Regions from separate parts of the Paenibacillus sp. FSL M7-0896 genome, predicted to be linked through region 1. Evidence: riboswitches for the same ligand, from Rfam matches in the RefSeq annotation. Region 1 holds a riboswitch; the other holds the start of a gene.

What was found. Region 1 has a riboswitch for cyclic di-GMP ahead of MKY12_RS03400 (PA14 domain-containing protein). Riboswitches for the same ligand answer to the same signal wherever they lie in the genome.
Region 2: another riboswitch for cyclic di-GMP. It lies ahead of MKY12_RS00385 (anti-repressor SinI family protein); the one in region 1 lies ahead of MKY12_RS03400 (PA14 domain-containing protein).

What each region holds. Positions count from the first base shown of each region.
Region 1 is NZ_CP150250.1:803,274-818,555, reverse strand. It holds gene MKY12_RS03400 (PA14 domain-containing protein) at 1-2,139, opposite strand, end outside; cyclic di-GMP riboswitch class I at 2,154-2,234, opposite strand; gene MKY12_RS03395 (sugar phosphate nucleotidyltransferase) at 2,372-3,745, opposite strand; gene MKY12_RS03390 (UDP-glucose/GDP-mannose dehydrogenase family protein) at 4,851-6,191, opposite strand; gene MKY12_RS03385 (glycosyltransferase) at 6,196-7,296, opposite strand; gene MKY12_RS03380 (glycosyltransferase family 4 protein) at 7,398-8,537, opposite strand; gene MKY12_RS03375 (glycosyltransferase family 4 protein) at 8,534-9,724, opposite strand; gene MKY12_RS03370 (glycosyltransferase family 2 protein) at 9,711-10,565, opposite strand; gene MKY12_RS03365 (oligosaccharide flippase family protein) at 10,869-12,248, opposite strand; gene MKY12_RS03360 (O-antigen ligase family protein) at 12,214-13,644, opposite strand; gene MKY12_RS03355 (WecB/TagA/CpsF family glycosyltransferase) at 13,743-14,522, opposite strand; gene MKY12_RS03350 (O-antigen ligase family protein) at 14,519-15,282, opposite strand, start outside.
Region 2 is NZ_CP150250.1:85,687-100,968, forward strand. It holds gene MKY12_RS00365 (OFA family MFS transporter) at 1-913, shown strand, start outside; gene MKY12_RS00370 (IS256 family transposase) at 1,367-2,560, shown strand; gene odhB (2-oxoglutarate dehydrogenase complex dihydrolipoyllysine-residue succinyltransferase) at 3,051-4,367, opposite strand; gene MKY12_RS00380 (2-oxoglutarate dehydrogenase E1 component) at 4,427-7,294, opposite strand; cyclic di-GMP riboswitch class I at 7,790-7,893, shown strand; gene MKY12_RS00385 (anti-repressor SinI family protein) at 7,928-8,071, shown strand; gene MKY12_RS00390 (helix-turn-helix domain-containing protein) at 8,217-8,549, opposite strand; gene MKY12_RS00395 (TasA family protein) at 8,871-9,461, opposite strand; gene MKY12_RS00400 (TasA family protein) at 9,499-10,095, opposite strand; gene MKY12_RS00405 (signal peptidase I) at 10,195-10,797, opposite strand; gene MKY12_RS00410 (hypothetical protein) at 10,799-12,109, opposite strand; gene MKY12_RS00415 (aldo/keto reductase) at 12,825-13,802, opposite strand; gene MKY12_RS00420 (hypothetical protein) at 13,867-14,079, opposite strand; gene MKY12_RS00425 (PadR family transcriptional regulator) at 14,343-14,933, opposite strand; gene MKY12_RS00430 (MDR family MFS transporter) at 14,911-15,282, opposite strand, start outside.

The sequences.
Region 1 (15,282 bases):
ACCGTTCACCCGTACGCGGATACCGTCATCGGAAGTGGTATAAATCTGATAAATCTCCGTGTAGAGCGGCTTCATCTTCCCGCTCCAGCGGACAGAGAAGAAGTCTATGCCGATAGCGGCATCCGGCGTGCCTTGGCGCCAGTTGAAATCAAGCACAGCATCGGTACGCACTACAGCGGGTTCGCCCGATAGAGTCATATTATTGAAGTATTCCGCGTACAGTCCATTGGCAGCAGGAACTTCTACCGGCAGATCCGCCGGTGTTGCTGTAGGAGAAGGAACGGGAACGGGAGCCGCTGTCGGCGTAGGCACCGGTGTTGGCGTTGGTGTCGGTGCTGGCGTTGGTGTTGGTGCTGGCATTGGTGTCGTTACTGGTGCCGGCGTTGCTGTCGGAACTGGCGCTACTGTCGCTGCTGGTACCGTGGTCGGTACTGCTGTTGCAGCTGGAACAGGTATGGATGTGTTGCCTGCTCTGGAGAAAAGCGCACTTGCAGGTACGGTTCCCTTCACCTGGCTGGGGCTCTGCCACATCAGATGGACATTCGCATCGCCTGCATTCTCGTAATACTCAACCTTGATATCGTACAGTTGCCCGGCAGTCAAGGCAATGCTTCCTGTGCGGGCAGTTCCGCTCTGCTTGACCCAGCTGTCGATGACTGCTGTGCCGTTCACCCACAAGCGGATACCGTCATCCGATGTAGTATAGAACTGATAGGTCTCACTGTAAGCCGGCTTAATCTGGCCGGTCCAGCGAATCGAGAAGTAGTCTACACCGAGTGCAGCATTAGGAGTACCCTGGCGCCAATTGAAGCTGATGACATCATCGTTACGCACCATAACCGGTGTCCCCGAGAGCGTCATGTTCTTGAAGTATTCTCCAAGCAAGCCATTCTGGGCAGGCTTACTGTCCGTATCACCGGAGGTTGGGACCGGCTTCGGAATCGGCGCAACGGTTGGTGTTGCAGTCGGCGTTGGTGTTACAGTCGGCGTTGGTGTTGCAGTCGGCGTTGGTGTTGGTGTTGCAGTCGGCGTTGGTGTTGGTGTTGGTGTTGCAGTCGGCGTTGCCGTTGGCTTAGGAGCCGCCGCCGGAGCAGACCAGGCCTTATATTGGTCACGGGTCAGTGTGTAGCTGTCATTCATGAAATTCTTGATTGTCGCCGTGCTGTTATTCTCATAGAGCATCTTGCCCCAGTTCATCATGAACACGTAATTCTGCTGAGTTAGCTTCAGCTTCGAGATGTTCGGCATTTCGCCGTTCTCGCCGATGCCGATCGGTTTGCCGCCAGCCAGGCTGGTCAGATCATCATGATATTTATTCGAGTAGTCGTTATTATATATATCTGCTGCCAGCACATCCACTCTGTCCGCGCCCGGATAGGTCCGTGCATAGGGATCAGAGTTGGCATTCGGCGCATTCGGGTTCCATACCCAAATCAGATTATTTAACTGATGAACATTCACGAACCGGTCATACATAATATTCCATAGTGCAGTGAAGTTGTCTTTCTTGCCCCACCAGAACCAGCCGCCGTTCATTTCATGGTACGGTCTCCAGAGGATCGGAACCTTAGCATCCCGCAGACTTTTCAGAGAGACAGCTACTTTATCCAGATCAGTGATCAGCGCATTATACTCTGGTGTCCCTGGAGTTACGTATTTGTTGAATTGTGCCTGAGTGATTGGCTTCTGCACATTGGACCATTCGTACTTGGTGCCCGGCAGATTCTGGTGGAAGGTCATGGCGACAATGCCGCCCGCTCTGGACCAGTTCGTTGCACTCCAGACGATATTTTTGCGTTGTGCTGCTACTCCGCTCTCGCTCTGTCCACCGATTGCTCCAAGCTCATAACCATGCAGTGCGGCGTATTGTCCGCTTGTTCCCTTCAGCTTGTTGCTCAGCTCATCCGGACTTTCGAAATAGTCATGCTGCCCTGTAATGATTCCGTTCCCGGAGATCTCATAGAGACTGTTCAGCAGCTTGACCGCCTCGGCTGAAGCATTAGGATTCACTGGTGCTCCTGTAGAGGAAGCAGCCTTGACAGTGGACGGGGCGATTCCCAGTCCCACGGGTACAGCAGACAATACCACGGCCAGCGACAGCACAGCGCAGAGCAAACGAGACTTACGGTAAGTTTTCACAATATTCTCTTCCTTTCGGTAGCCAGGCTGCCACTCTTGCGAAGGCCCTATAGCTTTGCGTCCCTATCTTTCGATTAGGTTTGCCATTGTCGTTTTGGAAGGATCAATCCCTCTTACCGTAAGTATCGTCGATATGCAAATTTAATGTAGAGTAAAAACAAATTTTGTCTAAAAAATAGTTCTAAATGCCTGATTTAAAATTGTAACAATTGGTTAAATAGATAAGTTAGACCTACGAAATGAACTGATGTAGAGCGATATCCTCCCAGTCCAGAGTAATACGGATATTGTCCTCCTCTACCAGCTCAGACCCTGTCTGCACCTCAATGAATTCCACATCGGTAAGAGCAAGAATGGCATGCTTGGTCCCTTCCGGTATCCGCACCACATCTCCCGCCTTCACCTTATGCATCTTCTCATTGATGACAATGCTGGCTTCCCCGCTGACGAAGGTCCAGATTTCACTGCGTTTGTGATGCAGCTGGTAGCTGATATTTTTGCCCTCATTGATGAAAATCCGCTTGGTCAGCACCTCGTTGCCCTCATCATATTTCACATAATCGATCACCTTGTAGTGGCCCCAGCGGCGCTCTTCGTACATCGGTCTTTGTTCAAAAGTCTTCAGCACTTCCTTGATCCGCGGACTCTCGGCCTTGTGCGTCACCAGAATGCCGTCCGGGCTGGCGGCGATAATCAGATCCTTCGCCCCGATTACCGTGATTGGAATATCCAGCTCGTTAATGAGGCAGGTGCCTTCGGAGTCAGCGGTGATGAAGCCTTTGCCGACATGGTTACTGGTCATTTCCTCGGTCAGCGTATTCCAGGTGCCCAGGTCTTTCCAGAATCCGGCGTAAGGCTGCACGACGATGTTCTCTTCTTTCTCCACCACTTCGTAATCGAAGCTAATCGAGGACAGCAGCTTATACTGCTTCTGCAGCTCCTCGTAATTGAGCGGCAGCCCTTTGCGCTGCAGGATATCCAGCAGGTAACCCAGACGGAAGGCGAACACTCCGCAGTTCCAGAGCGCTCCCCGCCTGATTAGCTCCTCAGCTTGGATGCGGTCCGGCTTCTCCTGGAAGTGGCTCACTTGCAGGTAACCATTCGCTCCCGCATCTGCGCCCGTTGGAATAATGTAGCCGTATTTCTCCGAAGCATGCTCGGGAACTACGCCCATCAGCGCCAGGTTCGCCCCGCTCACCAGCATGGTGTTCTCCAGCTGCAGCACCGTTTCGAAAAAGGAGGATTCCACGTATGGGTCCACCGGCAGAATCGCCACGGTCTCGCTTGGGGACACCCCCGCGATGGAATACAGGTAGGCCGCCGTCAGCGCAATAGCCGGGAAGGTATCCCGCCGCTCCGGCTCTACAATGATCGGCACCTCGCTGCCGAGCTGGCTCTGGATCATCTCCACCTGGCTGCGCCCGGTCGCCAGATACGAGGACCCGGCCATGCCGTTCTCCTCCAGCTGTCTCCATACCCGTTGTACCATTGATTCCGGTTCACCTGCCGGGCTTGCCAGTACCTTCAGAAATTGCTTGGAGCGTGAATCATTGGACAACGGCCAGAGCCGCTTGCCGGAGCCGCCTGATAGAAGTACTAGTTTCATAGTGAACCCTCCATATCGTATTGTTATTGGGTATTCTTATTGCGGGGAACTCTGAGTTAAAATCCCGCCTGTTATGAGGGTCGCTGCAAGGAATTTTGGGCTTACGGCCGCTGTTGTCTCCAGATGTTGTTGATTATATTGCTTGCAGCAGATAACATCCGGAGACAAAGGCGGACGCTAACGCTCCTACAGCTCCAAAATTCCTCTCCGCTCCATTTCATAACAGGCTTGTGATTTTATATCCGCTTCGCCCGCTGGCGAAGCTCCCTGCTAAAGATCCGATATTGCCGCTTGTGGTAGCGGCAAGGGGAGCCGGGCCGCCGCTATGCTTGCGCGGCAGCAGTTGAATCCTGGTTGCCGGCAGCCTGCCTTCACGACAATTGAATCCCTGGTTGCCGCCTACTGTTGCGGCGGAGAAAAATTCAAAGGCTCAAAGACTCTTAAGTGCCGCTTGTTCCAAGGCGTCGCCGCTGACCTAGCGGCTGGAGAGAACAAGAGTTCCAAGACAATGGAATTCAAGACCGGAATTCAAGACCTGGATTCAAGACTCTTGTGCCAAGGGCTCACCGCGCAACTTCGCGGCGGCAGAAGCTAGTTAGTTAAGTACTAGGCACTAGTGCTCCTCATTTGCTCGTTTAGCCAACTTTCCCGGAATTCAGGGGCACTTATGCTCTTCATTTGCTCCATTTAGTCCGCATCCGGGAAATCAGGGGCACTTCTGCTCCTCATTTGCTCCATTTGGCCCGCACCCGGGAAATCAAGGGCACTTCTGCTCCTCATTTGCTCCATTTGGCCCGCATCCGGGAAATCAGGGGCATTTGTGCTCCTCATTTGCTCCATTTGGCTCGAATTCGGGAAACCAGGGACATTTGTGCTCCTCATTTGCTCCATTCGGCCAGCATCCGATAAATCAAGGGTACTTATACTCTTCATTTCGCCATCCAGCCCACTTTCGGCGCATTTAATGGGATTTATCCCTCTCCAGTCGCCCATCAGCCCACTTTCGGCGCTTTTAATGGGATTTATCCCTCTCATTCACCGCTCAGCCCACTTTCGGCGCTTTTAATGGGATTTATCGCCGTAACGCTTCAAGTGGATTGCCGGTCTACACCGCGCCAGCCACGCTGGCGGAGAATCCGCTAAGCCCGCCCATCTGCGGGCGGCCGACGGAGATATATTCGAGGCCGGTGCCTTCGATCTGCTCTTTGGTATAGACGTTGCGGCCGTCGATCAGCACCTGGCGGCGCATGGTTCCGGCAAGCTGGTGCAGGTTGATCTCCTTGAACTGGCTCCAGTCGGTCAGCAGGCATACAGCATCGCTGCCCTCGGCTGCCTCTTCGGCCAGTCCGCACCAGCGGAGCTGCGGGTGATCGTATTCCTTGCGGAAGTTCTCGGCGGCGATGGGATCGTACAGCTTCACGATGGCGCCCTCGGCGACCAGCGCCTCGACGATCTCACGGGCCGGGGCCTCGCGGACATCATCGGTATTGGGCTTGAAGGCAAGCCCCCAGATACCAATGACCGCGCCGCGCAGGCTGCCGAGCGATTCATGGAGCTTGGAGATAATCATGAAGCGCTGGCCTTTATTGACTTCAACGACGGATTTGAGCAGCTTGAACTCATAATCCACATTCCCGGCAATCTGGATCAGCGCATTGGTATCCTTCGGGAAGCAGGAGCCGCCATAGCCGATACCGGCCTGCAGGAAGGTCGCACCGATTCTCTGGTCCATCCCCATGCCGCCTGCGACTTCGGTGACATCCGCTCCTACCTTTTCGCAAATGTTGGCAATCTCATTAATGAAGGAGATCTTCGTCGCCAGAAAAGCATTCGAGGCATATTTGATCATCTCGGCGCTGCGGATATCCGTGACGAATACATTCTCTGTGAAGCCCTTATGCAGCTCGCGCATGGTCGGCTCAAGCGCCTGATTATCCAGTCCGATCACGATCCGGTCGGGATGAAGCGTGTCGCGGATGGCAGAGCCTTCACGGAGGAATTCAGGCGCAGAGACGATATCGAAGGGATGATTCGTGAGGGAGGAGATCAGCTGGCGGATGCGCTCATTGGTTCCAACAGGGACGGTCGACTTGGTCATAATGATCTTATAGCCTTCCATCGCCTGCGCAATCTCGGCAGCCGCTCCTTCGATATATCTCAGGTCGGCTTCGCCGCCCGGCAGAGAAGGTGTACCCACGGCAAGAATGACGATATCGGAGCGGCGGACCGACTCCTGAAGATCGGACGAGAAGCTCAGCCGCCCCTCGCGCAGATTCATTTCGATCAGGGCCTCAATGCCCGGCTCATAGATAGGGGATTCCATCCGGTTCAGCTTCTCGATCTTCTGTTCATCCTTATCCACACAGATGACATGATTTCCATTTAGGGTAAAGCATACGCCTGATACAAGTCCTACATAGCCGGTACCAATCACTGCGAGTTTCATACTTTCATCCTCCTTTTAGGAAATTGACGTAGGCCTGTTCCACATACTGCTTGAACTGAACCATAAACGCCTGCTCATCGAATTTGCGTGCATGGCCCATAATCTGATCGATATCCCACGCATAGGACTCCACCTCATCAATGGCCTTAAGCAAATCATCAACTTCCTGATGCTGGAAAAACACGCCGTTAACGTATGGAATAATCGTGTCCAGCGCTCCCCCGGCCTGATAGGCGATGACCGGTCTTCCAGCAGCATTCGCCTCCAGTGGCGTGATGCCGAAATCCTCTTCCCCCGGGAAAACAAACGCCCGGCACTGGGACATCAGCCCTGTTACTTCCTCATCCTCCAGCCGGCCCAGAAACGAAACGTTCCCCTTGGCCATGCCTTCCAGACGCTTCCTGTCCGGTCCGTCCCCGACAATATACAGCTTAAGCCCGTTACGGTTGAACGCCTCCACCGCCAGATCGATCCGCTTGTAGGAGACCAGCCGCGAGACAATCAGATAATAATCGCCGATGCTCGTAGAGCTGGAGAAGCGGGCCGTATTGATGGGCGGGAAAATCACATCGGAATCCCGGTGGTAATAATTCTGAATCCGCGTCTTCACGACTGAGGAGTTGGCGACGAACTGGTTCACATTTTTGGAGGTGCGCTGATCCCAGTTCTTGAGCCGCTGCATATACACCTTGAGCAGTCTTTTGAATAACCCGGAATTCGATTGCCGCTCCATGTATGTGTCATAGTCCCAGGCGAAACGCATCGGCGTATGACAGTAGCACAGATGGAAGGTGGATTCGGGCACCTGGATGCTTTTCATAAAAGCACTGCTGGAGCTAAGAACGATATCATACCCGCTGAAGTCCAAATCGCGGACAGCCATGGGGTAGAGCGGGAGCACCCCTTTGAAGTTACGCTTCACTCCCGGAATCTTCTGCAGCCAGGAGGCCCGGATATCGGCATCTTTGAGGTTATCGGTCAGGCGGCTTCCGTTAAAAACCGTTGTGAAGATCGGAGCTTCCGGGTACATGTGATGGAAAACCTCCACCACCCGTTCCGCCCCGCCCATCTGGATTAAATAATCGTGCGCGATCGCAATTTTCATGTGAATCATCCTCAAAGTTTTATGGAGCAGCATCATTAAGCAGTACACGCATGGCTAGAGACAGATATGATGCAAGCCTTAAGCATTATGGAGCGGGAAGGTCAGGTGACTGCCAGCAGACCTTTGTAGTAAGCGACAATATCCTTGACCGTGTTCTCGATGACAAAATGCTCTTTCACCCGTCTCATTCCATTGTCCGCCATCCGTCTACGCTCTTCGGGATGGTTCAGCATCCAGGTGATGGAGTCTGCAAGTACAGTAGCATCTCCGGGCTGGATCAGCAGTCCTGTCTCACCAGGAACTACGATCTCTACCGGACCGCCTTCATTGGAGGCAATGACCGGCAGTCCGGCTGCCATGCCTTCGACGATGACCTGGCCGAACGGCTCAGGAGTGATCGACGTATGAATCAGTAAATCCGCTTGGTTCATGAGTCCTTGTATATCATCTACATGACCCAGCAGGCTGACATTGGTGATGTCCCCCTGCTGCATCTGCGCAATTAATTCCTGCTTGTATTCTTCCTCCCCGAACAGGGCGTCACCGGCCAGCCAGAATTTCACGCGGCTGTCCTGCTTGAAGGCTTTGGCCGCTTCCAGCACAATATGCTGGCCTTTCCAGTGGGCGAGCCGCCCGACCAGCAGGACGTTGAAGTCCTTCCGGTCCCGCCGGCCGATCCCTTCACCGATCGCCTTGGCGAAGGCCGAGTAGACGACCAGCGTCTTCTTCGAGCGCGGCAGCTCCAGTGCATTCAGCGTGGAGTGGGAATTGGCAATGACCCCGTTCGGCAGCAGGCGTGACAGCAGCCGGATCGCCTTGGCGACAACCGGCTTCAGATAAGGCGCCCCGATGTGATCCCGGATGTGCCAGATCAGCGGCACGCCTGCTTTTTTGGCAGCGACAGCTCCGTAAAAGGCCGATTTCAGGGAATTGGTATGCACGCAATCCACCTTCTCTTCCTTTAGCAGCGGAGCCAGCTTGCGGCCATAGGCCAGCAGCTTCATCGCAGCTGCCGGAGCCCCAAGGTTCACGGCATTGCGGCCACGGCTGCGGATGCTCTCATCCAGCGGGATAATGCGGACATCGATGCCCTTCTCCCGCAGACGTTCAGCAAGCGTGCCTTCCTCTGCCAGGATCACCAGCGGCTCAATCTGCTCACCGATGTTGGTGAGGATGTTGAACAGGGCAACCTCGCCCCCGCTCCATTTGGCGGTGTGGTCGATATAAGCGACTTTGATCATCCTACGCTCACACCCTTTCCCAAGGTTTCGAGGAATACAGATTCAATCTTGTCGCCCACATGCTGCCAGGTGTACTTCTCCAGCACATGATTCCGGCATTCGTCCCGGCCCGGCAGCAGCTTGCGGTTGCTCAGCATATGAATCATGCCTTCCGCCATATCCTCGCTGGCTGCACTCTTGAACAGCAGCTCAGGCCGGAAGCCCTGGAGGATCTCCTTGTTGCCGCCGACCGGCGTAGCCATCACCGGCAGCCCCGAGGCCAAGGCTTCAACGGTGATCAGACCGAAGCCTTCCAGTGCCTGGGAAGGAACAACGAACATATCTGCCGCCTGATAATAGGAGGCCAGCTCATGATCGGGAATGTACCCGAGCAGCCGGACCTTGTTGCCCAGCCCGTAATCGGCGATCCGCTCTTCCAGCTCCCCGCGCAGCGGGCCCTTGCCCCCGATCAGCAGAATTGCGTTCGGGAACCGCTCTGCCACCTGCTTCCAGGCTTCAAGCAGCTGCAGCAGCCCCATCCGGTTCATCAGCCGGCGGACGGTCAGGACCGTTGTTGCGCCTTCCGGCAGATTCAGCGTACGGCGGATCGCCAGCCGGTTCGTCGCGGGCGTGAACCGCTCGACATTGGCCGCTCCCGGAATGACAGTAATCTTATGCAGCGGTACACCGTGCAGTTCGTGCAGCAGGTTACGGAAGTAATCGCTGAGGACGATGAATTTATCCGCCAGCTTGTAAGCCTTATGTTCTATCGATTTGGCAATCGTTGTTTTGACCTTATGCTTGATACCTTGACCTTCGATCTTCATCTCTTCGTTCCACGGGCCGTGGAAGGTCATGATGACCGGAATCCCCCGCTTCTTCGCTTCAATCGCCGGCCCGATGCCGTAAGGGGCGAAGTGGGTGTAGAGGATATCAATCCGCCCGCTGCCATCCCCCATCAGGGAGGCCGCCTTGCGCTGGAAAGCATCCTTGCGCTTCCAGATCGTCTCCTTCGGATCACCGGCATTGTGGATGATCAGTTCCTTCGGCGTCTCCGGTGTTTCCTGGCTGCAGATCAGGGCATGCACCCGGTTCCGTGAGGAGAGCTGCTCACACACGGATTTGAAATAGGTGTTCAGTCCTCCGGGCTGTAACGAGGGCCAGCTGAGGCCGGTCGTCATAATGTTGAGTCCGTCATTGTACGACATAGCTTCTCTCCCCCTTGTTCTCCTTCTCGGCCTGACCCGCTTCGTTATGCCGGGCCAGCCTGCCTGCGCTGTGCAATTCGTAATGCTTGAAGCCGACCATGAATTCATACATCACCCAGAAGACGGATACCGCGAAGCCCGAGATGCCTTTCTTGAACAGGCCATGCAGGAAATACTTCTGCAGGAACCGTGCCGGCGGACGCAGCAGCAGGTGGCTCAGCTTGAACGGCTTGCCGCTGGCGAATGCACTCTCTGCTTCCAGATCGGTGTATTTGTTGAACCGGGCGACATGATCGTTGATGCTGCGGAAGCCTTGATGCCACAGCGTTCCGTTCAGCTTCACGGTCCGTTCCTCGGACACCTCTGGCATCTCATGCACCAGAGAGTTGCGGATACCGTATTCCTTGCGGTTATACAGCCGCACCAGATACTCGCCTTTATCCAGCCATTTGCCTAGGAAGTCGCCAATCCGGTACAGCGAGAACGCGACCGTAGCATCGGTCAGTCCCGGCTTGCGCTCCAGGATATCCCGGGCCAGCTCCTCGCTGACCACTTCGTCGGTATCAATCAGGAAGACCCAATCATGGATGGCACGTTCCACTCCGAATTCCCTTTGCTTCGCATATCCGGGCCATGGGTTGACATACACCCGGCATCCCAGGCTCTCGGATAGCCCTACGGTCCCGTCTTTGCTTCCTCCGTCGATTACAACCACCTCATCGGCGAATAACCGGCAGGACTGAATGGCTTTGGATATCCGAACTTCGTCGTCCTGGGCAATGATGACCGCCGAGATCGGGTAGCTGCCCCGGCCGCCAAGCACGCTTGTTACTGAATCCATGATAGGTATCCTCCTTCTGATGGTCCGGTGTGTGTCGTCGCTCCGAGAAAAGTTTGGGCTTACGGCCGCTGTTGTGTTTAGATTTCCTGATTAGAACCGCTTTTCGCGGTAGAAATCCAAACACAAAGGCGGACGCATTCGCTCCTACAGCTCCAAATTTTCTCTACGTTCCTCCAAGCACCGTCCCATGGTTTTTTAAGCAGATAGGGGCTCGCATCGTGTCTCTGCTCGCTGAAACAAATACAAACCATTTGATTCATAAGCAAAACACTTGAATCAAACCCTTAAATGCTTAGACATCCTCTACACATCCATAGGTTTCTTGCGAATATACGAATTCATCGTCGTCTTCATCCACTGAAGGTCCTGGGCGTTAATGAGCAGCCGCGGAAGCTTAACCTTCAGGTTGTATCTAATATTGAGAATAATGAACAGGAACCGCAGCACAGCCGATGAGAGCATAGCCACACCCGCTCCGAACAATCCGAACTTCGGCACCAGCAGGAAGAGCAGCGGAATCACGAGGATCAGGCCGACCCCCTGCAGGATGGATACGAACTTCGGCTTGCCCAGCGCCATGAACACCTGAGCCAGAATCAGCGTCCCGCCACTGATGGTCACTTCCAGCAGCAGCAGGCGGAACACGGTAAGCGCGGTATTGAAATCCTTGCCGTAGAGCAGCGGGATGACAAAGGGCGCTACCAGCATCAGGAACACTGCACCTAGCAGAGTACAGGTAGTACTGATCCGGAAAGCCTTGAACGTAAGGGCGACCGCTTCGTCCTTCGACATCTCGGAGGCCTTCGGGAAGAGCACCACCGTGATCGAATTCGCGAAGAAGTTCACCATACGCGACAGGCTTACCGCTACCGCATAGAGCCCCAGATCTGCCGGTCTCAGTAAACCGGCAATGATGATCTGGTCTATGTATACCGAGAATTGTCCAAGCAGATCGTTCCCGTAGGAGCCCAGACCGTAGGTGAACAATCTTTTGAAATTAAGATAGGAATCCCGGAGCTTGACCTTGTAGGTCCGCAGCAGCAGGAGGGTCATCCCGATGAACAGCGGAACCGATGGCACCAGATAGGCCAGTGCAGTTGTATAAGGATTCATGTAGCCGGTCAGGATCAGAATGCCGATGGCTCCCAGTGTCAGCAGCGGCACCAGATACCGCATCCAGTTGAAGGTCTTGTAATCCCCTCTGAACTGGAAGGCCGCGTTGTTGATCTGCGACACCACAATCAGCGGGCAGAGAATCATCGACCACTGGGCGAAGACCACTACTTCATGACTGAACGACCCCAGCCAATAAGGCAGCACGAGTATCCCGACTGTCATGGCGATGGTTCCGAACGTCAGACCGATCAGCAGGGCGATCCGGTACAGCACCCCGGCTTCCTGCGGATTCTTCTTGGCGTTGTAGATCAGCGCCGAGGGAATCCCGAAGCTCATGCTGAAGGCCAGGAACTGCGACCAGTTCACCATCGCTGTCTGCTCCCCCCGGCCGGTCGGACCGAGATAACGGGCGGTCAGTACGCCGGTCAGCATATTGACCAGCAGGATCAGTACGCTGACGAACATCGTTTTGACAGCAGCCGAGCTATTGTCCTTACTCTTCGTGAATCTCCGGAAGGTGGACCATACCCGGTTAGCGGGTAGTGATTTGGCGCTTGACTGCTGCATGCGGTAGTCCCTTCTTTCTGCTTTGATTGAGCTCCTTGGCACTGAGGCCAAGTCCGATCAGCATCCAGATCAGATACCCCTTAAGACCGGGAAAGCCGTTATCCGATATCAGGCTGGCTACAGCTCCCATCCACGCCGCCAGCGCCAGTCTGGCGTAAGGCTGAAGTTCATTCCTGCGGGTGACTCTGGCGCCGATCTCCTTGATGACCGCACCGAGCGCTCCGAAGAAGAACAATGCGCCGAGTACACCGAAGGTCAGCAGCAGCGCGATGAAGCCGTTATCCATATTGCCGTATTCCCCCAGCTCTCCGCCGTTCCCAAGCTTGGTACCCTGGCCAACACTGCCGATCCCCTGCCCTACCGGATTGCCTGCCACCATGGGCAGCATGTTGGTCCAGAGACTGAGGCGTTCATTGTAGGAATGATCCTCTTGCACGGAGGTCAGGGTCTCCATCCGGGCCACCAGCCCCTCTGCTCCAGGCAGCTTCGGAACAATCCAGAACAGCGCGGCTGCCACGAATGCGAGCTGGAGCAGCGTCTTCCATTTGCCCTTGGAGGGAGAGGATGCGATGTAGACCAGCAGCATCACCAGCAGGACCAGCCATGCGGACCGGACGAGCGTAGTCAGCAGGCAGACTACTACGAGCAGAACACCGAGCCAGCGCAGGGTACCCTGCCATCTTTTCTCCAGAATCATCGGCACCAGGGCGAAGACCAGGAAGGTTGCAGCCGGACCCGGGGAGTTCAGGGTCGAGAAGACACGGATCTCCAGCGGATACGGGGTCCCGATGGAGATCATATCCGCATTGCGCATCCAGAAGGCATCCCAAGGCGGAACGGTCAGATACTGCACGATCCCGTAGACCGCAACCAGCACGGCGATGTTGGCAAAAGCGTACAGCAGCCGGTCGATATCCTTCGGCTTAAACGGCGTCACCGCGAAGAAGGGAATCAGCAGCAGCGGTACGATGTAATTCGCCAGATCGTATACCGAGCCGATGCCGTTCTTCGCCAGACCAATCAATGCGCCGTAGGCCAGTGCGATGGAGAACAGCAGCATGATCCGGGTGGAGGACTTGCGAATCCGGTGAATTTCCCGCAGCACCGGAATAGCTAAGGTCGCTCCGGTCAGCAGCGGGGCCAGACTGAGCAGAGAGACGGAATGATACACACCTTCGTACCAGTCTGCAATCCGCCGCAGCTCCGGGGCAACCGCCCAGATCAGCAGAGTGTACGGAATCAGCATCCGTGTATTCAGCAAGGCCAGCAGCAAGGCCGGAAAGAGGATGCCTGCCAGAATGATGCCCTGCAGGCTGTTCGATGCGCTCAGGTTCGCACTGGCGAAGCCGATCGCAAGCGGCAGGGCCAGCGCCGAGGCGCAGATCAAGGTCATCATTACAGCCGACTTCACAGCTTGTGCCGATGGAAGATTCAGACTATTCTCATCTCTGCTTAGCATCTTCATTCCCTGCCTCCCGTCTTTCGCCGCTTTCTTCAATCCGTATCCGTACTGCTGTTCTTCACCTTGCCCCGTTTGCGCAGCTCCTTGAGCAGCAGCACCAGGAACTGGGCATCGTCGACAAGGTATCTTTTCCATAACCGGCCCGGCTCCTGGCTAAGTCTCCATAGCCACTCCATGCCCGTTCGCTGCATGAAATCCGGTGCCCGCTTCACCGAGCCGGACAGGAAGTCGAAGGTTGCACCTACGCCGATGGAGACCGGCGCCTGGTAGGAGGTATAGTGACGGTAGATCCACTTCTCCTGCTTCGGTGCTCCTACCCCTACGAACACGATATCGGGCTGGCTCTCGGTCAGCAGCCGGATAATATGCCGGTTCTCTTCTTCGTTGTGCTCGAAGCCGTAGGAAGGAGAGTAACAGCCCACGACGTTAATGCCCGGGAAGGCGGCCTTCAGATTCTTTGTAGCCTGCTCCGCCACACCCTCGGCGGCACCGAGGAAGAACAACCGGTATTGCCTTTGCTCGAACGCATTGCCCAGGCGGCTGAACAGGTCTGCGCCGGACACCTTTTGCTTCAGCGGCTTGCCGAGCATCTTGGACGCCCAGATAATCGGCATCCCGTCCGCGACTACGGCACCTGCTTCGGAGTACACTTCCCGGAACTCTTTATCCTTGCGCAGCTTGATCACATGGTCGACGTTACAGGTCAGGATGTAGGATTGGTTCCTCTCCTGAATGGTTCTGTCGATATAATCCAGCAGATCCATGAAATCATAGTTATCGAAATTGACATCGAACATGTTCACTTGGTTCATCGTATCACTTCTTTTTGTGGGGAATCGGCCAGCTGTGAAGATCGATACAGGCAGTTCAGGTACCAACAGAACGGAATGATGAATTGGACCGTCGACAGCGTGTTATCCGTGAAAGAATAGATCAGAAATGCTGCAATAAAGAGAGAATAATAAGGTTTGACCGCCGGCAAAAGAACTCTGTATACCATTAGAAACACAGCGAGCAAGGACAGCAGCAGCAGGATGGCACCAACGTATCCCCCATCGTAATAAAAGCGGATATATTCGTTATGCGGAACCACGAACCCTCCGTAGAGCGTTCCGTCATTCGCCACCGTTACGGCTCCAAGCCCCCGTCCTGCCACCGGCGAATCCGCCGCCTTGTTCAGGAAGTACTCCCAGGCCTCCGCCCGCCCCGACAGGTCAATTCCCGTCTCGGTCGTCCGTTCGAAGGAGCGCTTCTTGATGTTGTCCAGCTGCATGTATACTGCCGAGGTGATGACCAGCAGTGAACACAGCAGCGGGATCAGAAATCTCTTCTTCCCCTTCAGAAAAGCGCGGGAGATATCATAGAAGTAATAGAGCACCATCAGGACCAGTGCGAGAATCGGCCCGCGCGTGCCTGTAATCACCAGAATCAAGAAATTCAGCCCCAGCATGATGTAATTGAACCGGGTATACTGCGGACTGCGCTTGATCTCGATGAACGCGATCGCTACTCCCATGAAGGCCAGCATCGCCAGGTGAGGGGGTATGTTCGCCCCCTGCACCCGCACCGCGC
Region 2 (15,282 bases), 720 kb from region 1:
GTATATTACTTCGTTGTCCAACCTGATGAAGTGGTTCCCGAAGAATAAGGGACTGATCTCCGGGGTGTCCGTGGGTGCTTACGGAACGGGCAGTCTGATCTTCAAATACATCAACGGCGGCCTGATTGAATCGGCGGGGGTATCGAATGCTTTTCTATACTGGGGCCTGATGGTCATGATGATGATACTCATCGGCTCGCTGCTGATCCGGGAGGCTCCGGTGGCTGCACCTGCTGTAACTGCTGCGGGAAACCGGGCATCGTCCGCTTCCGGGGCGGCTCTGCTGCCCAAGGATTATACCGTGAAGGAAATGCTCCGCACGAAGGAAGCGTACCTGCTGTTCGTGATTTTCTTCACCGCCTGCATGAGCGGCCTCTATCTGATCGGTATCGTGAAGGATATCGGTGTGCAGCTGGCGGGGATGGATGTGGCGACGGCGGCGAATGCGGTAGCGATGATTGCTATTTTCAATACGGCCGGACGCCTGATTCTTGGCGCATTATCCGACCGGGTAAGCCGCACCAAGCTGATTAGTATCACGCTCGCAGTAACGGCTGTGGCAATGTTTACCCTCAGCTATGCCACACTGAGCTATGGCCTGTTCTTCGCCTGTGTGGCGGCCATCGCCTTCTGCTTCGGCGGTAACATTACCGTCTTCCCGGCGATTGTCAGTGACTTCTTCGGCCTGAAGAATCACAGCAAGAACTACGGCATCATCTATCAGGGCTTCGGGATCGGTGCGCTGTCCGGTTCATTCATCGCCGCCTTCCTCGGCGGGTTCAAGCCTACTTTTAACATCATCGGTCTGCTGTGTATTCTGGCCTGTATCCTGGCGGTTTCGCTGAAGCCTCCGGTAGCCAGAGCAGCCAAAGCCAAGGGAATGAGCTTGAAGCCTTCACGGCATACGGCTTAAACCATATATCAACTTATCGACTTACGTCGGCTTAAAGTAGTATAGACAAAGAGAATAGCTTTTGGAGAAGAGATGTCCTACGTTCGCGTGAGCGGGTGGTGGAGGTCTTTTTTTCATGGTCGAAAACAAACATGTCTTTCGAGGCACAACTCCAGCATGAAAATGAGCAGTGTACCTAATACAGAATGTCGTCCGTTCAACTGTTTAACGTACTTAATTCAGCAAACCGACCACAATTGGACTGGACGCGCTGCGTAGGCCAAATGTAATCGAAAAACCGACCACAATTGGACAGGGTGCGCCGTGTCGGCCAAATGTAATCGAAAAACCGACTACAATTGGACAGGGTGGATGGCGTAAAGTAAGTTGTGTACCAAGATTTGGAGCCTAGTCAGGCACCAAAAAAGTAGGGTATCCTCGGGATTGCGAAACCACCAAGGAGGAACCCTACCAATGAATATTTTACCCGAAAGTTCTCTGAATAATCTATTTGAAAAACTTGTTAAAGATTTTGTGAAAGACAACATGGAACGCCTGTTGCGCGCCGAAATCCAGGGGTTTATGGAGAGTGAAGAAGCCGGCGCCAGCAATAGTCGCAATGGCTACTATACGCGAGATTTACACACGAAATACGGCCATATCGAGGATCTTCAGGTGCCCCGGGACCGCCAAAGCCTTTTCCAGACGCAGTTGTTTGAGCCGTACCAGCGGCGGGACGGATGGTTAGAAGAGGCCGTCATCCAAATGTATAAATCGGGCATGGGTACGCGGGATGTGGCCCGGTTCATTGAAAGTATGTTTGGCAGCCACTACTCCCCCACCACGGTCAGCAATATTACGGCTACAGTGCTGGACGATATCCACCAGTGGCAAAAGCGGCCACTGAGCAAACGGTACTCCGTCATCTACTTAGATGGGCTGTACGTGAAGCTGAAACGGGGCACGGTTCGTGGTGAAGTGGTCTACTTTGCGATGGGAATTGACGAGGAGGGCCAGCGTCAAATTCTCGGGTTCTACGTGGGTGGCCAAGAGAGTTCGAATGGCTGGCGGGAGGTACTCAAAGACCTGTACGACCGCGGAGCGCAGGAAGTCCTGCTGGGTGTGTTTGACGGGCTACCGGGACTGGATGCGGCGTTTAAAGAGACCTATCCTCAGGCGGATGTACAGCATTGCGTAGTGCACAAAGTGCGGGCCACGTTTCATAAAATTCGGGTGGAGCACAAAACCGATGTCATGGAGGCGTTGAAAACCGTATATACGGCACCGGATGAAGTGGTAGCCCGGGCTAACTTTGATACGGTCAAAGCGAAGTGGAACAAGCTGTATCCGAAGGAAATGAGGTCCTGGGAGGAACAGTTATCCACACTCCTGACGTTCTACAACTATCCGCTGTCGATCCGTAAAGCGATCTACACGTCGAACCCCATCGAGCGGATGAACAAGGAAATCCGCAAGCGTCTGAAACCGATGAACAGTCTGACAAACATGGATGCCGCAGAGAAAATCGTGTACCTGGAGATGCTGGAATACAATGAACGTCATGCAGGGCGGGTCGCCCAAGGCTTTGGAGTGGATGCCGTTAAAAAGAAGCTAAAAGAGCTATTCGAAACACGCTACCCCTCTTTGCCCACACCGGAAGAGGCGTAACAGAGAAATCCAGTTTCTGGGAGTCGGGGTTCCCCCTCCCCCAGAAACACTACATCCCAACCCGTAACCCGGGGGAGGCACTTCTACTCTTTTACACAAACTTCTTGACGCTACCACTGGGTGGGTAGCGTCGGCCAAATGTAATCGAAAAACCGACTACAATTGGACAGGGTGCGCCGCATCGGCCAAATGTAATCGAAAAACCGACTACAATTGGACTGGGTGCGCCGCGTCGGCCAAATGTAATCGAAAAACCGATCACAATTGGCCCGGACGCTACCTCGTCGGCTAAATGTGGTCGAAAAACCGACCACATTTAGCGCGGTGGAGGTGCGTGGGCTGCTGAGAACAGGCGCATGTTGGTATGAGCGGGTATGGCGGAGGCAGAGTCAGCGGATATAGCAAAAAGGCATCCGGGAGGGCGTAGGGTTACGCTCTAACGGGTGCCTTTATGTTAATTAAATGGTTGGAGAAGCGATGGGCCGGGGGCTTAGCCTTCCAGCAGCAGGGATTCCGGGTCCTCCAGCAATTCCTTGACTCTGACCAGGAAGCTGACCGCTTCTGATCCGTCCACGATCCGGTGATCGTAGGACAAGGCGATGTACATCATCGGACGGTTGACCGTGCGCTCCTCATCCAGCGCGATGGGGCGCAGCTGGATCTTGTGCATGCCGAGAATGCCGACCTGCGGGGTATTGAGGATCGGTGTGGACAGCAGGGAGCCGAACACTCCGCCGTTCGTGATGGTGAAGGTGCCGCCCTGAAGCTCCGGCAGGCTGAGCGTATTGGCGCGCGCCTTGGAGGCCAGCTCGCCGATACGCCGCTCGATCTCTGGGAAGCTAAGCCGGTCGGCATCGCGGACGACCGGTACGACCAGGCCTTCCTTGGCAGCTACGGCAATGCCGATGTCGTAATATTTTTTCAGCAGGAGATCTTCTCCGTCGATCTCGGCGTTCAGCATCGGGTAAGCCTTGAGCGCGCCGATGACGGCCTTGGTGAAGAAGGACATGAAGCCGAGTCCGACCTCGTGCTTCTCCTTGAAGGCATCCTTGCGGCGCTTGCGGATGTCGAGAATGGCGGTCATGTCCACCTCGTTGAAGGTGGTCAGCATCGCGGCCGTCTGCTGCGCTTCGACCAGGCGGCTGGCAATCGTCAGCCGCCGCCGCGACATGCGCTTGCGCTCGGTGGCTTTGCCGTCCTCGGCGTGCGGCGCCTTGCCCGCTGCCGGCGGCGCGGGCTTCGCCGGCTCCGGCCGCGCGGCCGCCGGAGCTGCTGGCGCAGCGGCCTGCGGCCCGGCTGCGCCATGACCATCCACATCGGCCTGACCGATCCGGCCGATTGGGTCGCGGGCACTGACCTCGCCGAGGTCGATGCCCCGCTCCCGCGCCAGCTTGCGCGCCCCCGGCGAAGCCAGGGCCGCAGTGCCTGCCGCCGCACCTTCGGCGGCGGCTGGAGCCGTTACCGCAGCGGCCGGTTCAGCCGCTGCGGTACTTGCGGCAGCAGCAGGCGCGCTGCCGCTCTGCGGAGCATTATCTGCTGCAGGCTTGCCCCCGCTGGCAGCACCTGCCCCGGCGGCGCTGCCGATGATGCCGATGGCTTCGCCAACGGCAACGTTCTCGCCCGCCTGGCGCAGGATGGAGGAGATGACGCCGTCCTCCTCCGCACTGATCTCGAGATTGACCTTGTCGGTCTCAAGCTCGGCAAGCACATCTCCCTGGCCGACAGTGTCGCCTTCTTTAACCAGCCATTTGTAGATCGTTCCTTCGGAAATCGATTCGCCCAAATCGGGTACTTTTATCTCGGACACAGGCCGTACCTCCCCAAATATAGTGGTGTGCGTGATATCGGATGACCGCCTTGCTGTGCTCAGGAAGACGGTACAGGTGCTTGCACTGCAGCATTCAATTTCAGGGCTTCCCGGACAATGCGCCGCTGCTCGAAGCTGTGGACATCTGCGTAGCCGCTGGCCGGACTGGAACGGTCCGGACGGCCGATATACTGGACAGTGACCTTCTGCGGTGCGATGGCGCGCAGCCGGGATTCGGCATACGTCCACCCGCCCATATTCTTCGGTTCTTCCTGCACCCAGACGATCTCCTCCAGAGAGCTGAAGCTGCTCAGGTGAGCGCCAAGCTCGCGTTCCGGGAACGGATAGAGCTGTTCCATGCGCAAAATGTGCAGCCAGGAGAAGTCCTGTCCGCGCGTTGCCTCCAGCTCCGTCTGCAGGTCGATGGCCACCTTGCCGCTGCATACCACGAGGCGCTTCACGGCTTCCGGCTTACTGCCGAGCAGCGGCTCGGGAAGAACCGGCTGGAAGGTGCCCGAAGCGAGATCCGCTCCCGCCGAGGTGCTGCGCGTGTTACGGATCAGGCTCTTCGGCGCCATGATCACCAGCGGCCGGGCATCCGGTTGTCCGCAGAGCGCGGCCTGACGGCGGAGCAGATGGAAATACTGCGCAGCGCTGGTCAGGTTGGCTACAGTCCAGTTCTCCTCGGCGGAGAGCTGGAGGAACCGTTCCATTCGGCCGCTGGAGTGCTCTGGTCCTTGGCCTTCATAGCCATGAGGCAGCAGGATTGTCAGATTGCTGCGCTGCGTCCACTTGGCACGGCCGGCGGAAATGAACTGGTCGATAATGACCTGAGCGGCATTGGCGAAGTCGCCATATTGAGCCTCCCAGATGACGAAGGTCTCCGGTGCGAACACGTTATAACCATATTCGAAGCCGAGGACAGAGGCCTCGGACAGCGGACTGTTGTAGACGCCGAATGAAGCGCTGGAATCACTCAGCTGATGCAGCGGAGAATAGAGTTCGCCGTTCTCGCTGTCATGCAGCACCAGATGGCGGTGGGCGAAGGTGCCGCGCTGTGAATCCTGTCCGCTGAGGCGGATCGGCGTGCCATCCTTCAGGATGGTCGCGAAGGCCAGTGTCTCTGCCAGTGCCCAGTCTACCCGCTCTCCGTCATTCAGCGCATCCTTGCGGCGCTGCAGAATCCGTTCCAGCTTCGGATAGACCTTGAAGCCCGCCGGTACGCGCAGCAGCTCGCGGTTAATTTCCTGCAGACCGGCCAGAGGGAAGGCTGTCGGACGCTGCTGGGGACTGCTGTTATCCAGCGCGACGGCGGTTTTGGACTCCGCATTCTTCTGCTTGCCTTCCTTCATCTGATCGAAGGCCTGCTGGAGGACGCTCTCAGCCTCGGCAATCATGTTCTTCAGATCATCGGCTGTGATTACCTTCTCGCGCTCCAGGCGTTCTGCATAAGCACGGTACACAGTAGGGTGGTTCCGCACTTTGCCGTACACAATCGGCTGGGTCGTCTCGGGATCATCCATTTCATTATGTCCGTGGCGGCGGTAGCCGATCAGATCAATCAGGAAGTCCTTCTTGAACATATGGCGGTAAGCGCTGGCCAGACGGACTGCGGCAATGCAGGCTTCCGGGTCATCGGCATTGACATGCACAACCGGAATCTCATACCCTTTGGCCAGGTCGCTGGCATAATGGGTGGAGCGGGAATCCTCGCTCTCGGTGGTGAAGCCGATCCGGTTATTGACGATAATATGCACGGTACCGCCATTCTGATAACCCTGCAATTTGCCGATATTAAGCGTCTCAGCCACAATACCTTCGCCAGGGAAGGCTGCATCGCCGTGCATCAGCACAGCCATAGCCTTGCTTGTGTTCAGCTTAGGCAGTCCCGGAGCGTTGCGTTCTTCCTGTGCGGCGCGTGTGAAGCCCTCGACTACAGGATTGACGAATTCAAGATGGCTGGGGTTATTGGCCAGCGTGATCCGGGTACGTACGGTTTCGCCTTCGCGGACGGCACGGTCAGCCCCGAGATGGTACTTCACATCACCGCTCCACCCGTAAGTCACGCCCATGGAGCCTTCCGAAGGGAACAGCTCTTTGTTCGGCGAATGATGGAACTCTGAGAAAATAATATCATAAGGCTTGCCCAGAATATGGGCCAGCACATTAAGTCTTCCGCGGTGGGCCATACCCATCAGGATATGCTCGGCGCCGTCATGCGCGGCAGCCCGCACAATCTCATCCAGCATCGGCACAAGGGCATCATTGCCCTCCAGGCTGAAGCGCTTTTGGCCGACGAAGGTCTTGTGCAGGAAGGTCTCGAAATGCTCCACCTGAACCAGCCGCTTCAGCAGCTCTTTGCGTTCTGTATTATTCAGCGGGGCAGGGGAGGTCATCGATTCCGCCTGGCTGTTGAGCCAACGCAGCTCGCGTTCATCATGCACATGCCCGAATTCATAAGCAATGGTCTGTGTATAGGCCTGGCGCATTCTGTGGACGGCATCCATCGCGGTATGCACATCCGCAGGGGCATTATCCCAGATCAGCGAAGCGGGCAGGGCATTAAGATCCTCACGGGTAAGCTCGTAGGTCTCCAGCTCCAGCCATTTGGCCATCGGGTTCGTGCTGCGCTCCAGCGGGTCAATGTCTGCGGCCATATGGCCATATATTCGAATATTGGCGATCAGCTTCGAGGCCTTGACAGCCTTCTTGAGCCACTCGGCATCTGCTGATACGGCAGGCCTTGGAGCCCTCTCGGCATCGGGTGCCAGTGGAGGGGGGCCGGATACGGTGAAGAGATCGCGGTAATGCTGTTCAACAGAAGAGGGGTCCTTGACAAATTGCTCATATCTTTCTTGGATGTAGCCCAGGTTGGGGCCGTAGTATTTGCTCCATACTGTGTCGTTATAGGGCTCTTTGACTGCCATGAATAGGTCCTCCTAACGGATAAACTCCACGCGAGGCATCCAGTGTGCCACTTGGCGGAGCTGCAAATGTTTGCGGTTTCATTCTCATCCTATTGTGCTACTTTCCGGCGGGGTAATCAATTCATACTTTCGGTCAATCCGTTCGCAATTTGGCATGATTCATTACAGTATTCATACGGAACTATCATAAATAGAAAAAACTCATATAACAGCCCGTTATACATACAAATGGGTAATTGTCTCTATACGATGTTGCGTGCAGCGGCAAGTCGGGGCGGATGGGGTTCCCTTTAGTATAATTAAACTATTAGCTAGTGTTTGAACTTGGAACTGGAAATATTTATACAAGCCGCTGGCAATTTCAGCTAAGTTTCCTCACATTTTTTCATAAAAAAATTCCAGAAAACGACACACTAATTGCGTATGATCTTGTATAATGTTATTGCGGAGAACGGTTTCATCGATTCTTGCCAGATCCTTTCATGATGGAAAGGGTCCAGTAAAAGGTAAACCTGCCGAAAGACAGGGGCACAAAGTCTCGGATCTAAAGTAGAAATACTACAAAGTAGCAATACTACTATGATGGCCGGACTGCCTGGGGACGCGAAAATTCTAGGAGGAGATTTCTTGGATATGTCCAACCAGGGGAATGACGAGCTGCAGGCAGTAGATCTGGATTTAGAATGGGTGCACTTGCTGATGTCTGCCAAGCAGGCGGGGATCGCGGCGGAGGATATCCGCCGGTTTCTAAGTGAGAAGGCGCTCCAGGCGATGTAAGGGCGGTCATCATTGCTGCGATACATACAGAAAAGGCACAGCGTCCGGTACGCTGTGCCTTTTCTGTATGCCGCTTGAAAGGCTGCCTTCGCCGAAGGCGGCCTCCCTGCCGTGCGGAGTCTTCCCTGTGGCATATAATGCCCGTCTAGTTGTCCTTTTGTTCCATGCGCCATTTCTGGTAATCGAGGAATTCCTTGAATTCGCGTTTGCTTATACCGGAGGCCATGGCCTCCTGAACAAGCCGGAACCATTCCCCGTCCAGAGCCTGTTCTTCCGTCTCTGCCAGTCCGCCATACAACAGTGCATGAATGGATACCTGAAGCGCGTCAGCGATTTTTTCGATGAATTGAATGGAGGGGTTGGATTGAATGTTCCGTTCCACATTACTGAGGTATGATTTCGCCACATCAGCCTTATCGGCAAGCTCGGATAACGAATAGCCCTTCTCCAGCCGGAGTTTGTGGATGCGGCTTCCCATAGTATCTGACACGATTACAACGCCCTCCGTACTTTTTTTGGTGAAAAATAAGAAGTGATATGCTTCGCGCTATACATTCTCCTTATCTTTCTCGTTGAAACGGTACCGCCCGTTCGAAGGCCGGCAAAGCCGTTTTCTCTTGTCAGTATAACAAAAATCCGCAAAACGGACAAAAATCCTTGAACCCGGCAGCGGGAAAAAAGAAACGGCATACCCGGCCCGGATGAGGGAGGATATGCCGTCTTGATGGATTGCTGAAACGCTGCCTTCCTAATAAAAGGACGGCAAAGCCATTTTCACTTGTATAGGCTGGCCCCTGATCTACTTGGCTTCTCCCACTCCTTGAAGAGCATCGAAGGTCCAGTTCAGAGCTAAGCCGTCACCCTGGAAAATGTTCTGATCGAGCGTGTTGTCTACGAATTCGAAGGCGATCTTGAAGGTCTTGGACCCGGCGGCGGCAATCCCTCCTGGCAGTACACCTGCTGCTACGAGATCGTAGCTGGGGGTATTTTTCAGATCCTTCAGGGAGATCTCGGACAGCACATGACCGCTTAATGATCCGCCGGTGTACGTATTATCGAGGAGCTTGACCTTGAAGTGGTCTCCGAGATCCTGGCCCGCGTTATCGCCCTTGGCATCGGTCACGGTGTAAGTGGTGGCAAGCTTGAGGAATTTGATATCCAGTGTGCCGTCATTGGACAAGGTGAAGGTGCGGACGGTGTAGTCTCCCGGCTTCAGATTCGTCAGCGCTACCGGAGTATTGAAGGAAGAGCCGAGCTTCAGCGTACCCGCTGCGAAGGTTGCCGTGCTGGTAGCTGTGGAGCTGAAGTAAGCGAAGGTGCCCCCGCCGATTAAAGACAAGCCCAGTGCTGCCGATGCTACGCCAAGACCCAATGTTTTTTTGATACCCATTATTTATTTCCTCCTCGAATGGTTTGTTTTTGTGGAATTATTTGAGCGTGCCTTTTTCCTGGTTGGCTTCGAAATTCAGAGTCAGTGCAAGCGTGTCGCCCTGATAATAGTTCTGCGGCTGGAGGGTCTCCTTGAAGGCGAACTGGATGGTCAGGTTATCCGAGGTGCCGGCTTTGATGCCGGACTTCTCTCCGCCTAAGATCGCTCCGAGAATTCCCCGGGCCACCAGATCGGGACTCTCCTGCTCCAGATCGGCCAGCGAGATGACCAGGAGCGGCGATTCCTTCTTATCCTTGTTCACGAGGAAGGTCACAATAATATCATCCTTGAAATTATGGGAGCCGTTGTCTCCCTGGGCGTCTGTAATGGCCGATGAGGTGCGCAGTACCACTTTGGGAATATTGAGCGTCCCGTCATTTTTAAGTTTGAAGTCCCGTAAGACCGTATCACCCGGCTTGAGATTGCTGAGATTAACAATGACGGAGGGGTCAGATTGCAGTGATAGGGTTCCGTTGTTAAAAGAAGCTGAGGAAGTAGAAGTGCTGCTGAAGTAAGCGAAGGTGCCTCCGCCGACCAGGGTTAAGCCTAATGCTGCCGATACAACGCCGAGACCTAATGTTTTTTTGACGTTCATTTGTTCATCCCTCTCTTATGAGTCTGCTTTGTGCATAGCCGGTGCTTCCGGCAAGCTGTATTGTGGCTCCGCGTTTCGTAAACGGGAGAGAACAATTGATCATTGTACGAGATCAGTCAGAGTATCCGGCCCGCCGCTGCTGGCTGCGGATGACGGGGCATTCTTCTTTTCCAGTGCTGCAACGGCCTTCCAGGAAGAATACAGCGCGTAGAGAAGCAGGAGCAGTCCGGGAATAATCATCAGCACTACGCTTCCGGCTTTGGAGACTGCGAAGCTCATGGCATAGCCCGCATAGGGGACGGTCACGCCGGTGTACTCACCTACCACATTCGTGGAACTGACGGCTGCGGTGTCGGCTGAATCATTATTGTCGCCCTTGGTGGTGTAGCTGGCTTCCCCCAGAGCACTGTTCAGCTCGGCATCGACCACGCGGTGGGTAATCAGAATATTATCGGGATTCAGAAAAGTGATCACATCGCCCTTCTGGAACCGGGTCATATCCCCGCCCGGCTTAATGGCCACAATGGAACCGGTCTGGATGCCGGGCTCCATGGAGCCGGATAATACCGTCTTGATCTGGTAGCCGAAGAAGGAGGGCTCGCCGCCGGAGGCCTTGGAGATCACAACGGCTGTGATCAGCACCAGGAACACTATTAGAATCAGAGTGGAAATTATCGTATTGGCTATTTTTCGGATGCGCATCTTATTCGCCGCCTTTGCTGGTGTCGGATTGTGGAGCCGGTGTAGCTGTAGGAGCAGGCTGCGCGCCGTCCATTACAGTGCCTGGAATTACGCTGCCGGGTAATGGATCTGGAGTTGCCTCCGGTAAAAGAATCTCAGACGCCGGAGTGGCAGTGGGAATAACCTCTGCTGCTGAAGAAGCTGTGGGGACTGGATTGTCCTCTACAGGCGCTTCGGGAGCGGGCACCTCTGTCGGCTGGCTTTTGTCAGGAGGACTGGTTGCGGTCGGCTGGTTCTGGGCTTGTTCATGCTCCAGCTTCAGCGCTTCGTCAGCAGCCTTCTGCTTCTCTATGGCGAGCCGCTGGGCTTCCTCCGCTCTGGCTTTATCGGCTTTTTCAAGCGCCAGGCGTTCCTCTTCCTCTTGCTGTGCCTTCGCCTTGTCCTCCAGGGCCGTCTTGGCCTCAGCGATTTCTGCCAGCCGTTCCTGCAAGGTGTGAATTGTGGAGGACAGGGTATCCTTGGACGCCGTTAATTCGGTATTCAACTGCTCATACGTGGTCAGCAGCGCGGGAGATACCTGCGAATCTGCTTGGTAGGCGCTGGTTACGAATGAGAGGATAGGCTCCTCGGCGGGGAAGCTAGAGTCATGCTGCCGGAGCAAGACGCGGTCTGGATTGCCTGTAGGCAAAGATCCGCCGAAATCATGAATCGAGCCAAGGTACTCTACAATTCCGCTTAACGTCTCCGCCAGCGATTCCGACAGAATCCCGCTTTGATGAAGACTCTCTTGAAGCTGGTCGAAGAACTGTGCATCACGGATTTCCAGACAGTTAGGGTCGAGATTCATCATATACCCTCCGAGCTTGTGCAGAATGGCCGCTGCATGGCCGATTTCCTGCAGAATTTGTTGCCAGACCGTCCCGTTGAAGCTCAGCTGCTTCTCCAGCAGGTCGATCTCGCTGCCAGCTTGAGTGAGCTCGGACGAGAGTTCATCCGCAGCCTGATCCAGCTCTGCAAGCGACAGCTCTCCGGCAGCGACTGAGGTGTTATACACTCCGCTGATGCTATGGCTGCCAAGGGAAGCTTTCAGCTCTATGACGGTGTTTAGATGCCCGCTGAATTCCGACAACAACTGCTCAATCTGACCCGGGAAAACCGAACACAGCCCGATGGAGCTGATCTGTTCCTGGGAGGTGTTGAACTCTCCATAGGTGCTGCCGATCTGGCCTGAGGTGTACATCAGGAGCACAGATATGGCCATACCCGATTGCAGAATCCGCAGGCCGAGCTTCCTGGTTTTCCGTTTGCGCCGCTTGGCAGATCTGGGGTACATAGCTAAGCCCCCTCTCGAGTTGCTAATGAATAATTCGTTATATTCGTTCTTAATAAAGAACGATATCGTAAGCAAATCATACACTGTGCTGCTGAGAAAAGAAAAATGTTATTTTCAGCGGAATGTTCGCAATAAAGTACGAAATGTATGGGATATCTCGATTTATCTGACGATATCGCTGTTTTTCACAAAAGTTCATTATAAAGAACGGTCGGCGAGCGTGGCTGGGAGGAGCAGAGAAAGGTGAGGGGGAGACGAGGGGGAGGTAAAGTGCATAGGAGTTATCCGCTGATAGTGGGCGGGAGGTGGAAATGAGGTGCATTAGTGCCCCTGAATGGGGCGAAAGTAGGCGGCGAGCGGGAATGAGGGGCATTAGTGCCCCTGAATGGGGCGAAAGTGGGCGGCGAGCGGAAATGAGGGGCATAAGTGCCCCTGAATGGGGCGAAAGTGGGCGGCGAGCGGAAATGAGGGGCACAAGTGCCCCTGAATGGGGCAAAAGTGGGCGGCGAGCGGGAATGAGGAAAGTAATCGGACTCAATGTATGCGAGTATAATTCGGATGCTGCACCAGTTGGCTAAACGATAGGGTTAGCGTATTTCGACACAAAGAAGGTACTGTCCATACAAGGACAGTACCTCTCCGCTATTTTATGAAAATGTCCGGTTTCGCTGAATCTGAACCTGTTCAATCATGTAATTTCCAGTAAAATTCAATCTCAAGGAAGCTTCTCCCCGCGGGAGGTGACGTACAGCTCATACCATTCCTTGCGTGAGAGCTCTACCTGGTCTGCGTCTGCACAGGCGGCGATCCGCAGCGGATTCACGGTGCCAATGATGGGCTGGATGGCTGCGGGATGCGTCATTAGCCAAGCCAGTACGATGGCCTCGGGTGTCGTGCCCTTCTCGTCAGCGAGTCTCCGTACCATGGCTGCTGTATTCACAACCTTCTCCGGCTGGCCTTCAAGCGGCCGTCCGCTGAAGAGTCCCTGGGCCAGGGGGCCCCAGGCCTGGAGCTGGATGTTCCCGGCGCGGCAATACTCCATGGTGCCCTCCGGGAATGTAATGTCCTTCCACGGGTCGCGGTTCACGCTGAGTACGGCGTCGACCCAGCTGATCCGGGACAGGCTCATATGCAGCTGGTTGACAATGAACGGCTCGTCGCAATAAGTCTGTAACAGCTGGATCTGGGCGGCGCTCATGTTGGAGACGCCGAAGTGGCGCACCTTGCCGGAGGCCTTGAGCTGATGGAGTGCTTCCGCCACCTCTTCAGGGTCCATTAACGGGTCGGGGCGGTGCAGCAGCAGAATATCAATATACTCTGTGCCCAGCCGTGCGAGAGTTCCATCGACGCTGGACAGAATGTGCTCCCTGGAGAGGTCGAAGCTATTGGAGATATCGCCTGGCTCCATCAGCTTGATGCCGCATTTTGACTGGAGGAGAATGTCCTCGCGCAGCCCCGGCCGCTCCTTGAAGATCTGCCCGAACACCTTCTCCGCCTTGCCCCGGGTATAGATATCCGCATGGTCAAAAAAATTAATACCTATAGACAGCGCCGCATCCAGCGCCTCGTGTCCCTGCTTTATGTTCGCAGCCGTGACCGGTTCACGGTCCCACCCGCCGCCCAGCCCCATGCAGCCCAGGGCGATACGGCTGGCAGGTATGCCGCGCCGGTTAAGGGGTAACGCTCTCAGCAATGTGATCCCTCCATACCATTAAGCTTGTAATGCTCCGATGATACTACCGGAAAAGCATACATCTTTAGAACCCGGTGTGGTATCTCTTGTCACTGGAGGAGCGGTGTTTTGTGGTCTCTTTATCCTTCTCTTCCTCTTTCTCAAGAGTCAGGTCCTCTACCGGTATCGGGTCCACATGCTGCTCGCTCTCATCTACATCGAACAGGCTGGGCTTGTCTGTAGGGTATTGCTCCGGGTGGTCACGCTCGTCTCTGATCGGCTTTTTATCATCGCTCATAGCGGCTTCACTTCCCTTTCCAGAGTATCCGCCAGGGCGGGGCCGGCACACCGCACGAATACAAACTGTAGTACAGCCGGATGCCCAAGCCGCTCGCCAGCGGTTTGCTCCAAATATAAGAATTTATATGTTGCACACGATAACTTATCCTTCTATTTCTCGCTGAAACGGTACCGCCCTTTAAAAGGTCGGCAAAGCCGTTTCCACTTGCTAATAAACACATATCGTCTTCGCTAAACAATCACATCGGCTATCTACTTCTTTTAGTCTGCGATAATCGGTCTGCCGATATCATTCATTTTGCGGACGGCTACATCCTCATACAGGCGCTTCAGCCATTTCAGCTCGGTCTGGCTATGCTCATATCTGCCGTACATCATATGCAGCACCGAGCGGGGCACGATGGAGATATGCTCCTCGTATACTTGGTAGGCATAATTCACCTGATGCTCCGCCTCCCGGATGCGTTCCTCCAGCAGCTTCGCCACCTTGCCCTGGTCGATATGACGCGCGAGGGCCAGGGCCATGTACAGCGGATGATAGGGTGGATCACTTTTTTTAATCTGCTGGAGAATGAGCTGCTCCATCAATTCTTTGCCTTTATCCGTAATGCGGTAGATGGTCTTATCCGGCCGGTCCGGGCTGTGGATAATCTCTACCGCCTCGATATGGCCGCCTGCGGCCAGCTTGTCAACGGCATAATATAAGGAACCGGTCTGCAGCTTGATGACTTGATCCATGGAGCGTTCCTTCATGACCAGGGTAATCTCATAGGGATGCATATCCCGCTCCAGCAGAAGTCCCAGAATCAGCAGCTTCATCGGCATGGGCTTACCGCTGACCTTGATTTGCACCGTGCTGGCTGCCCTGCGGCAGCAGACGGTCCTTCGGCATCAGCAGGACGAAGACCACCGTAAGCACCGCCGGAACGATGGCCCACAAGAAGGTATGCGAGATCGACGAAGACAGTGAGTTCGTGATTTTCTCCAGTACAGGCGGCGGAATCTGCGCTCTGGCCTCGGGCGTCAACGCGGAACGCGGGTCGCCGAAGGAAGCGGCCTGGCCGCTGTCTCCGAAGGCTGTACTAAGCTCGGAGGCGAAGTGGTTACGCTGGATGATGCCGAAGATCGTTATCCCCAGCGTCATCCCGAGCGAGCGCATGAAGGTACTGGTGGACGTTGCCGAGCCGCGCTGGCGCATGTC